DNA from 3 places in the Protofrankia sp. Cas8 genome. Region 1 is predicted to be linked to each of the others. Evidence: riboswitches for the same ligand, from Rfam matches in the RefSeq annotation. Region 1 holds a riboswitch; each other region holds the start of a gene.
The links. A riboswitch is a leader RNA that binds a small molecule or an ion and turns the genes downstream of it on or off. The one in region 1 is predicted to bind cobalamin.

Region 2: linked by a shared signal. The riboswitch ahead of bluB (5,6-dimethylbenzimidazole synthase) and the one ahead of U9977_RS03860 (VWA domain-containing protein) in region 1 are both predicted to bind cobalamin.
Region 3: linked by a shared signal. The riboswitch ahead of U9977_RS14390 (CbtB domain-containing protein) and the one ahead of U9977_RS03860 (VWA domain-containing protein) in region 1 are both predicted to bind cobalamin.

Annotation. Positions count from the first base shown of each region.
Region 1 is NZ_CAUVXI010000012.1:6,409-9,660, forward strand. Features, by position in the region: gene cobN (cobaltochelatase subunit CobN) at 1-1,299, shown strand, start outside; cobalamin riboswitch at 1,358-1,485, shown strand; gene U9977_RS03860 (VWA domain-containing protein) at 1,618-3,252, shown strand, end outside.
Region 2 is NZ_CAUVXI010000287.1:648-3,899, reverse strand. Features, by position in the region: gene U9977_RS25425 (HAMP domain-containing sensor histidine kinase) at 1-209, opposite strand, end outside; gene U9977_RS25420 (malonic semialdehyde reductase) at 479-1,093, shown strand; gene bluB (5,6-dimethylbenzimidazole synthase) at 1,250-1,870, opposite strand; cobalamin riboswitch at 1,907-2,108, opposite strand; gene U9977_RS25410 (FHA domain-containing protein) at 2,206-2,847, opposite strand; gene U9977_RS25405 (flavin reductase family protein) at 3,099-3,252, opposite strand, start outside.
Region 3 is NZ_CAUVXI010000089.1:5,006-8,257, reverse strand. Features, by position in the region: gene U9977_RS14400 (SnoaL-like polyketide cyclase) at 1-473, opposite strand, end outside; gene U9977_RS14395 (YccF domain-containing protein) at 860-1,279, shown strand; cobalamin riboswitch at 1,385-1,509, shown strand; gene U9977_RS14390 (CbtB domain-containing protein) at 1,559-1,780, shown strand; gene U9977_RS14385 (CbtA family protein) at 1,793-2,545, shown strand; gene U9977_RS14380 (PIN domain-containing protein) at 2,506-2,922, opposite strand; gene U9977_RS14375 (AbrB/MazE/SpoVT family DNA-binding domain-containing protein) at 2,910-3,164, opposite strand; gene U9977_RS14370 (ABC transporter permease) at 3,198-3,252, opposite strand, start outside.

The sequences.
Region 1 (3,252 bases):
GGTGGCGGGTTCGTGCCGCCGGGGCCGTCGGGGTCACCCACCCGCGGGCTGGTCAACGTACTGCCGACCGGGCGGAACTTCTACTCGGTCGATCCGAAGGCGATCCCGTCCAGACTGGCCTGGGAGACCGGCCGCGCACTCGCCGACTCGCTGCTCGCCCGCCACCTCGCCGACACCGGGAGCTATCCGTCCTCGGTGGGACTGACCGTCTGGGGCACGTCCGCGATGCGTACGCAAGGTGACGACATTGCGGAAGTGCTGGCGCTGCTCGGCTGCCGGCCGACCTGGGACGACGCGTCCCGGCGGGTCACCGGCTTCGAGGTGGTACCGCTTGCCGAGCTCGGCCGGCCGCGGGTGGACGTGGTCGTGCGGATCTCCGGCTTCTTCCGGGATGCCTTCCCCCACATTGTCACGCTGCTCGACGACGCGGTGAGCACCGTCGCGGCCCTCGACGAGGAGGCGGATGCCGACAACGCACTCGCCGCCCACGTGCGAGCCGATCTGCGCGCCGCTCCCGGTGACCGGCGGCGGGCCACGACCCGTATCTTCGGGTCGAAGCCGGGGGCCTACGGCGCCGGTCTCCTGCCCCTGATCGACTCGCGCGAGTGGCGTTCGGACGCCGACCTTGCCGAGGTGTACGCGGTGTGGGGCGGCTACGCCTACGGCCGCGACCTCGACGGGCGGGAGGCCCGAGCCGACATGGAGCAGGCGTTCCGTCGCATCCAGGTGGCCGTGAAGAATCAGGACACCCGCGAGCACGACCTGGTCGACTCCGACGACTACTTTCAGTACCACGGCGGGATGGTCGCGGCGGTCCGCGCGCTCACGGGCGCGTCACCGGCGGCCTACGTGGGGGACAGCGCCATGCCGGACGCGGTGAAGACCCGCACGTTGCAGGAGGAGACCCACCGGGTGTTCCGGGCCCGGGTGGTGAATCCGCGCTGGATCGCGGCGATGCGCCGCCACGGTTACAAGGGCGCGTTCGAACTGGCGGCGACCGTCGACTACCTGTTCGGCTATGACGCGACCGCGGGTGTCGTGCAGGACTGGATGTACGAGTCGTTGGCCGCCTCCTATGTGTTCGACCCCGAAACCCGCGACTTCATGCAAACGTCCAATCCGTGGGCGCTGCGCGGCATCGCTGAACGCCTGCTGGAAGCCGCCGACCGCGGCCTGTGGGAAAAACCCGACGCCACCACCATCGACGGACTCCGCCAGACCTACCTGGAGCTCGAAGGTGACCTTGAAGGCGGCGTTGCGGGCGGCCTTGCAGGCGGCCTTGAAAGCCGCGAAGGATAACCCGTCGGACCGTCGCTATGACCGTAGGTGTGCCATGCTGAGGAACGCGACGGCAGTGGAGGAAGCCGGTGGGAATCCGGCGCGGTCCCGCCACTGTCACCGGGGAGCAACCCCTCACCGTACGTCACGGCCGCGAGAGCGGTTGGAAGGCCGAGGGGGCGCGCTGATCCGGAAGTCAGGATACTCCGGCCGTCCGCACCGTTACCGAGGGCGAGGAAACCCGAGGGAGGACCGCGGTATGCCAACGCACGCCCGCCGGCTCGTGATCGGCCGGCTCGTGATCGATACGGAGTCCGGCGCACACCGGCACAGGGCACGATGACGGCCTACCCGTTGTCCGCGGTGGTGGGCATGGACGATCTGCGGCTCGCGCTCGTCCTCAACGCGGTGTCCCCGGCGATCGGCGGGGTCCTCGTCCGCGGCGAGAAGGGCACGGCCAAGTCGACCGCGGTCCGAGGGCTCGCCGCGTTGCTCCCACCGGTGAACGTGGTAACCGGCTGCCGGTTCTCCTGTGACCCGGCCGCGGTCGACCCCGACTGCCCGGACGGCCCGCATCCACCGGAGGCGCGGCCGAGCACCCGGGCGGCGCGCCTGGTGGAGCTGCCGGTCGGCGCCTCCGAGGACAGGGTCACCGGAGCGATCGACCTCGACCGGGCGCTCGCCGAAGGCGTCACCTCGCTGCGGCCGGGGTTGCTCGCCGCCGCCCATCGCGGCCTGCTCTACGTCGACGAGGTCAACCTCCTGCACGACCATCTCGTCGACCTGCTGCTGGACGCGGCCGCCCTCGGTGTCGCCCACGTGGAACGTGACGGGGTGTCGGTGCGCCATGCAGCCCGCTTCCTGCTGGTCGGGACGATGAACCCCGAAGAAGGTGAGCTGCGCCCGCAGTTGCTGGACCGCTTCGGACTGACCGTCGAGGTCGCCGCCAGCCGACAGCCGCCGGTGCGGGCCGAGGTGGTGCGTCGCAGGCTGGCCTACGACGCCGACCCCGACGCCTTCGCCGTTCGCTGGGCGGTGCAGGAGACCGCCCTGGCCGCCCGGATCGCCACCGCCCGCGACCGGCTGCCCGCTGTCGAACTGCCCGACTCCGCACTGCGCCAGGTCACCGCGGTGTGTGCGGCGTTCGACGTGGACGGGATGCGCGCGGACGTGGTCGTGGCACGCACCGCGATCGCGCTGGCCGCCTGGGAGGGCCGGGAGACCGTCGACGCCGACGACGTCCGCCGGGCCGCCCGCCTGGCCCTGCCGCACCGCTGCCGCCGTGGCCCGTTCGACGCGCCCGGCCTGGACGAAGACGCCCTGACCAAGGCGTTGGACGAGCACGCGGAGGAGTCCCCCACCGGTCCGGACCCCGACCTTGACCCGGACATGGACCCGGACATGGACCCGGATCGCCCCCCGTCGCCCGGTGGCGGTGGTGGCGGTGGTGGACGCGGCGGGCCGACGTCCAGCGGGCCGACGTCCAGCGGGCCGGAAACGACAGCGGAGCGGACGGCCGAGTCGGATGTCGTCCCATCCCCGCGTTCCGCGGAACACGATGCCCCGGAACAGGATGCCGGGGAATACCGCGCCACGGCGGGGCAGGGGCAGGGGCGCCAGGAGCGACGTGCCGGCACGCCCGGCCCGTCGTTCCGCCCGCGCCGGCTGGAGATCCCAGACACCGGAACGCCGCTGGGCGCGCCCGGCCGCCGCTCACGCGCCCGCACCTCGCACGGCGCGGTCGTCACGAGCTCCCCGGACGCACCCGGCCTGCACCTGCTGGCGACCCTGCGGGCAGCCGCGCCCTGGCAGCACGCCCGCGGGCGGGTAGGCCCGGGGCTCGCACTACGTCCCGGCGACCGGCGCGGTGCGGTCCGGGCGGGACGTGAGGGCAACCTGGTCCTGTTCCTGGTGGACGCCAGCGGTTCGATGGCCGCCCGCGCCCGCATGCGTACGGTCACCACCGCCGTGCTG
Region 2 (3,252 bases), on a different contig from region 1:
ACCGGTGTCATCCGGGCCAGCAATCCGCTACGTGCTGTCACGAGATTCTGGGCGCCGCGCAGCTGGTCGTCCGTCTGCTGGAAAAGATAGGTACGCAGCGCGAAGATGCTGATGGCGGCGGTGGCGGACAACCCCACCGTGAGCAGGGCCAGCAGGCCGAACATCAGCCGGGTCCGCAGCGCGACCCCCGGACGTGGGTTACTAGACATCCGAGCACTCTCCACGGATCGATGCCGCCCTTGGTAGCAGCCCTTGGTAGCAGCCCTTGGTGGCAGCCCTTCGTACCCGTCCCCGCCGAGAGCGGGCCTGGAGGCGCAGCTCACATCGCAGTCGGGATGCCGGCAGCATAGTTGTCGGTTCAATTAAGCAGCTGGGCCTACGGGCGCGCGACGATCGTCAGATCGCGCGCCCGTAGGCCGCAGTCCCCGGAGCGCTCATGGCAACCACCCGACTATCAGGAGTCCCGACCTCCATGACCATCACCGATATCGCTACCGGCGAAGACGCTCTGCTGCTGGACGCCGCCGCCGCGGATCTATTGTTCCACACGGCCCGGACTGCGAACACGTTCAGCGACGATCCGGTGTCCGACGAGCAGGTCCGTGCCATCTATGAGCTGATCAAATGGGCGCCGACCAGTATGAACGCGCAGCCGCTGCGGATCATCCTGGTCCGTTCGCCCGAGGCTCGGGAACGGCTGGTACAGCATCTCAGCCCGGGTAACCAGGCGAAGACGCAGTCTGCGCCGCTCGTGGCCATCGTGGCCGCGGACGTCGACTTCCACGAGAACCTCCCGCAGGTCTTCCCCCATCTGCCGAACGCCAAGGACTTCTTCACCGAACCGGTCGCTCGCGAGCAGACGGCCCGCTTCAACGCCGGCCTGCAGATCGGCTACCTCATTCTGGGTATCCGCGCCGCTGGGCTGGCGGCCGGCCCGATGACGGGCCTGGACGCCACCGCTGTCGACAAGGAGTTCTTCGCCGACCAGCCGTTGCGGACACTCGCAGTCATAAACATCGGCACTCCCGGGGAGAACCCGTGGTTCGACCGCAGCCCACGGCTGGACTACGAGCAGGTAGTCTCCGCCCTCTGAAACTGCTGTTCTGAACCCGGGTGCTGTGAAATCGGGTGCTGTGAAACAAGCCTGAAACAGGCTCCGGGGCGGCCGCTACGTTCGCTTCCCGGAGAGCCGCAGACAGTCGGCCACCTTGGCTTGAAGGTGGCCGACCGTCGATTCCTGACCGGCTGATTACCACATCTCGTGATGGACTGCCTGAGGCAGAGCGCGCCGGTAGGCCCAGTTGTGCCGTTCCAGGTCGGGGACGGTCTCATGATGTGTGACAGGTCCCAGGCACAACCACGCGACAGGGCGGACCTCGTCGGGAATCCCGAGCATGTTCCGAACGGCCTGTTCACGATAGAAGGACACCCAGCCGACGCCGAGGCCTTCGGCGGTCGCTGCCAGCCACAGGTTCTCGATGGCCAGACATACGGAATACAGCCCGGCATCCGCGATGGAGTGTCGTCCCAGGACAGCTGGTGCGCCCCGCCGCGGGTCGTATGTCACCACGACGGCCAGCGTGGACTCCAGTACGCCGTCGATCTTGATCCGGCTGAAACGGGTGGCTTGGTCCGCGGTCAGTGTCGCCGCAAAGACAGCTTGTTCATGCCTGACATGATCATGAAAGGTTTTCCGGGTTCGGATGTTTTCGACCAGGATGAAGTCCCATGGCTGACTCAGGCCGACGCTCGGGGCGGCATGAGCCGCCGCAAGCACACGGTCCAGGACATCGGCCGCGATCGGCGCTCCGGTGAACTGGGCACGCACGTCACGGCGTTTTTTGATCACATCGTAGATATTTACGGACATGGCGAGGCTCCCGCGCTCCGACCACCCGACCATCGGCGGGTGGCACACATGCGAGGCCGGTCTTCGGACTCTCGGATCAACGCCTGGCCGCCCGGCCTTCCCAGGCCAGGTGGCCCAGTGGCTGCGCCTGCGCGCGTGGACGGTGACTCCCCGATGACCGCGGCGGGCCCGTGCCGGACTCTCACCGGCTTCCCGATTCTCCCCGGTCTCCCAGGGCACCTCGCGAAGGATGCCGCCACGATCATCCCACACGCGACGCTCGGTCTGACCGCGGAACGCCCGAAGTCATCGGGCGACGGGGCTGGGAGGGCGGCGTGGTGGGCCAGCGGTGACGATCAATGTTCGCGCTCGGACACCAACCCGGCCTGGAAAGCCAGCTCGACGAGCTTCATTCGCTTCTGGTTCTGCGGCAGTTCTTCCACGCCGAACTTGCGAAACAACGTCCGTAGGTGGGTCTTGACCGCCTCGACACTGAAGAACAACTCGTCGGCGATCTGCCGATTTGTTGCGGGAGTCGTGTACGGGGTTCGCTCCTGGTACGGGCGACACAGGGATTCCAGTACCAGCAGCTGGGTCGACGACAGGGAACGCAGGGTCACGATATTGTTCACGTCTTGGGTCTCTATCGCGCCACGGCCGGCGGATGCGCGGCCGAAGCGGTTGTCACGATAAGTCAGCGAGGTCGAACCGACGAGAATAACGTCGCCGTCCCCGAGTCGTCGCCGTCCGACGAGCCGTTCCCCGTTCACAAAGGTGCCGTTACGGGACAACCCTCCGTCGATCAGTATCCAGTTGGTTCCGATCTGTTGGAACTGTGCATGCAGGCGTGAGACCTTGCTGTCCCACGCCAGCCTGACGTCGCTACCGGGACCGCGACCGACCGTCACACCCACGGCCGCGGTCAGGTTCACCACCTGCTGTTTCCCGGTGCCGTCGCGGTAGAACAGGAAGATGTCTGCAGAAGAGTCACCATCCACGTCTCACACATCCAACGTGGCGCGCCGGCCGAATCCGCGAGGATCTGCGATGAGCCGATCAGGCATGACGCCGGACTCCTTTCTTTACGAGTTCATTCGTCGGGTCGTATGGTACCGCGGCACATGGGTCGGCGATGCGATGTGGCGAAGTTTATTCCTTCTGTTTGTACTCGCCATGATATTTCGACCAATATGCCATGCGTTATGAAAGATACATATAAATGCCGCACGTCAGCTGCCCGGATGAGATGCTACATATCGGGGTCTTCGCCGCCTTGCCGTCCACGCGAAATGGATTGAAAGCGCCCGTCGTGCCACAGCAACGGTCGACCGTGGCCCCGGTAGAGCCCGATGACGGAACCGACGAGGATGGTGTGATCACCACCAGAATGCAGGGCGTGCACC
Region 3 (3,252 bases), on a different contig from region 1:
TTAAAAGTGATCATAGGCGGTGGCGAGTAGACCTCCAGGACCTCCCAGAAGAAGCCGCCCGGAAGGGCCTTGAGGAAGATTTGATGGGAGGACTCGAACGTCTCGTCGCTCGCCGAGTAATAGGGGTTCTCGCCGATGAGGATGTTGTAGCTGCCTCTTTCGACAAGGTCCTGACTGTTTGCCCAGGGACCGCCGTTGACGCGGGTACGGAACTGATCGGTGACCATACTGACCCATTGGGCCGGATCTTTCTTGTGGGAGACCTCCATTTCGAAGACCTGAACCACGCGCTCGACGATGTCGGCCAGGGAGCCCTTGGCGTGTTCGTGGGTACGCTCCTGGGGCATCGTCTCTTTCGACAGATGATAGTCGGGCGGCTCGCCGTCGCGCCACCGTACTCCAGCGGCACCGGCGATGACCGCGTCCCGGCCCTGCACGTGCAGCGGCTGGTCTTCGGCCTTCTCGTTGTTCACCGTGTTGCTCCTCCTGTCGATCGGTCAAATCCAGGATGCGTCGAGTGCCGTTCGGGAAGAATCTCCGGAACGGATGGGAGCGGTGCTGCCCAGCGCGGCCGGCAACGGGGACGCGGCGTTGCAGGGCGTGGAGCATGCATCCCGCGTCCTCCGTCCCGGTCAGGTTACTACCCGTGAGGGTAGCAGAAAACAGGACGAAGGTCCTGAATTAGCCGAACATATGGATATACCTGAATGTCGGGGTTGGGCGTGCCGGCGAGGCCCTTGTCGAAGGGGTCGGGGCGTGGAGGGTCGTGAGGTCCGCGAGATGCCGGCGATCCAGTCCCGCCGGATCTGGGTCGAGCGTGACTCGGGATCGTGACCGCTCAGGCGGGTAGGTAGCGGGCGTGCGGATAATCGGAAACATTCTGTGGCTGTTGTTCGCCGGGTTCGAGCTGGCGCTCGGCTATCTCCTTGCCGGCATCGTGTGCTGCCTGCTGATCGTGACGATCCCGTTCGGGGTCGCGGCGTTCAGGTTGGCGGGCTACGTCGTCTGGCCGTTCGGCCGGGTCGTGGTCGACCAGCCCGGCGAGGCTCCCGTCGTGCTCTTCCTGGTCAACCTGCTGTGGTTCCTGATCGCCGGCTGGTGGCTCGTCCTCGGACATTTGATCTTCGGCGTGGTGCTCTGTTTGACGATCATCGGGATCCCGTTCGGCGTAGCGTCGTTCAAGATGATTCCGCTGGCCATCGCGCCACTGGGTCGGCGGGTGGTCCCCCTTCAGAACCTCGATCCGGCCATCCCGGTCGCGGCATCGGTCTACAGGTGAGGGCTGTCCACAGTTGACGGCGGGCGGCCAGTAGCCCTTCGGCCCAGCTGGTCCTCTGAGTACCCGGTGAGATGCGTAACCGGTACTGCTTGACGCGAGGGGTTGATTGCTGGTTGTCTCATTGGTGTCCGAGCGGTGGAAGCCGGTGTGAATCCGGCACGGTCGCGCCACTGTGACCGGCCCGCCCAAGGAGCGACGTCGGAAGCCAGACCCATCGCCGGACATGCCCTGCCGAGTGGAACGCGTGATTCCTGTGGAGGTCCCGCAATGGCCCATGCAATGGCGTATCCAGCGGCTGGCGATGCGCCGGCCGCCCGGCCGGCGCTGCCGACGATCCCCCTGACCGAGCTGGCCCCATTTGCGCTCTTCGGTTCGGTCCTGGCGCTGCTGCTGCTGTACTTCGTCGGTGCGGAACAGGGCGCCGTGTCGCTCGTGGGCGGTAGTTACATCCACGAGTTCGTACACGATGCCCGTCACCTGCTCGGTTTCGCCTGTCACTGAGCGGGGCCGGTGATGGTTCGCGCACTGCTGATCCGTGGGATGCTGGTCGGCGCGCTCGCAGCCGGGTGTGCCTTCGTCGTCGCCAAGCTCCTCGGGGAGAGCGAGGTCGGCCACGCGATCGCCTTCGAGTCGGCGCGGGACGCCGCCGACGGCGTGCAGGCAATGAATCTGGTGTCCCGAAACGTGCAGAGCACCATCGGCCTGTTCACCGGCCTGTTGGTGTTCGGCGTCGCAATCGGCGGGCTCTTCGCTCTCGCCTACGCCGGTGTGCAGGGCCGTCTCGGTGGCCTGGGTGCGCGGGGGACGGCGGCGCTGGTGGCGCTCGCGGGCTTCATGGGAATGTACCTGCTGCCCGATCTGAAGTATCCGGCCAACCCGCCGTCCATCGGTAATCCCGACACCATCGGTGAGCGCACAAGCCTGTACTTCACGATGATGCTGATCTCGCTGGCAGTGGTCATCGGTGGCGCTGTGACGGCTCGCCGGCTCGCGGCGAGGTTCGGTGCCTGGGATGCGGCGTTGCTCGCCATGGCCGGTGCTCTGGTGATCGTCGGGTTGGCCTGTTACCTCCTGCCACAGGTCCACGAGACCCCGCAGGGATTTCCCGCCGATGTGCTGTGGCGGTTCCGCATCGCATCCCTGGCGATTCAGGTGTCGCTGTGGACCACGATCGGCCTGCTGTTCGGGGCGCTGACCGAGCGTGCGGTCCGTTCGGCGCGCAGTGATCAGAAGACGAGTTCCGCGGTGGCTCCCACTGCGGCATAGGTGGGCAGGGCACGGCGGTCAGCTGTCAACAAGCGTGCACCGGCAGCCGCGGCGCTCATCCCCACTAAGGCGTCGTACACCTGCCCGCCTGTGATCCCGGTGGCGGCGAAGGTGGTGAGGAGCCGCCGGTACTCGGCCGGGCTGAGTACGAGTGGTTCGTCAGGAAAGTCCTGCGTCAGCGCAAGCACGACGTCGGCAGCCGGGGTGGCGACCCCGCGCTGAAGCTTGGTGAGCACGGAAACCGTCTCGATCAGAACATGTCCGGGTAGCTGCCGGACGTTCCGTACGAGATCGAGTGACCTCTTGTGTTCGGGATGCCAGTCTGCAAGGGCTGGCACGATCACACTCGTATCGGCTGTTGTGATCAACGAGGCCATCCGCGCGACTCGTCGATCATGCGAAGTAGGTCTTCGTGCTCTAGGAGTGGGGTGGGTGTACCGGTCGTGAGCACGGTACGGCCGTCCCGTTCGACGGCGACGGCCCTCGGCCCGACCGGCCGCAACGTGAGTTCGCCGTTGCGTTCTTCAACCTCGATCTGGGTGCCTGGTTTCAGGCCCATGCGCTCGCGCAGGGCTTTGGGCACTACCAGTCGGCCTGCCACGTCAATGGTTGTGATCATGGTTTGAGTCTACCATCGCCGCTGATCGGATGATCAGCTACCGGTGGAGCGATAGTGGCGCAGACCGGTGCGCCAGGCGGCGGTGGCG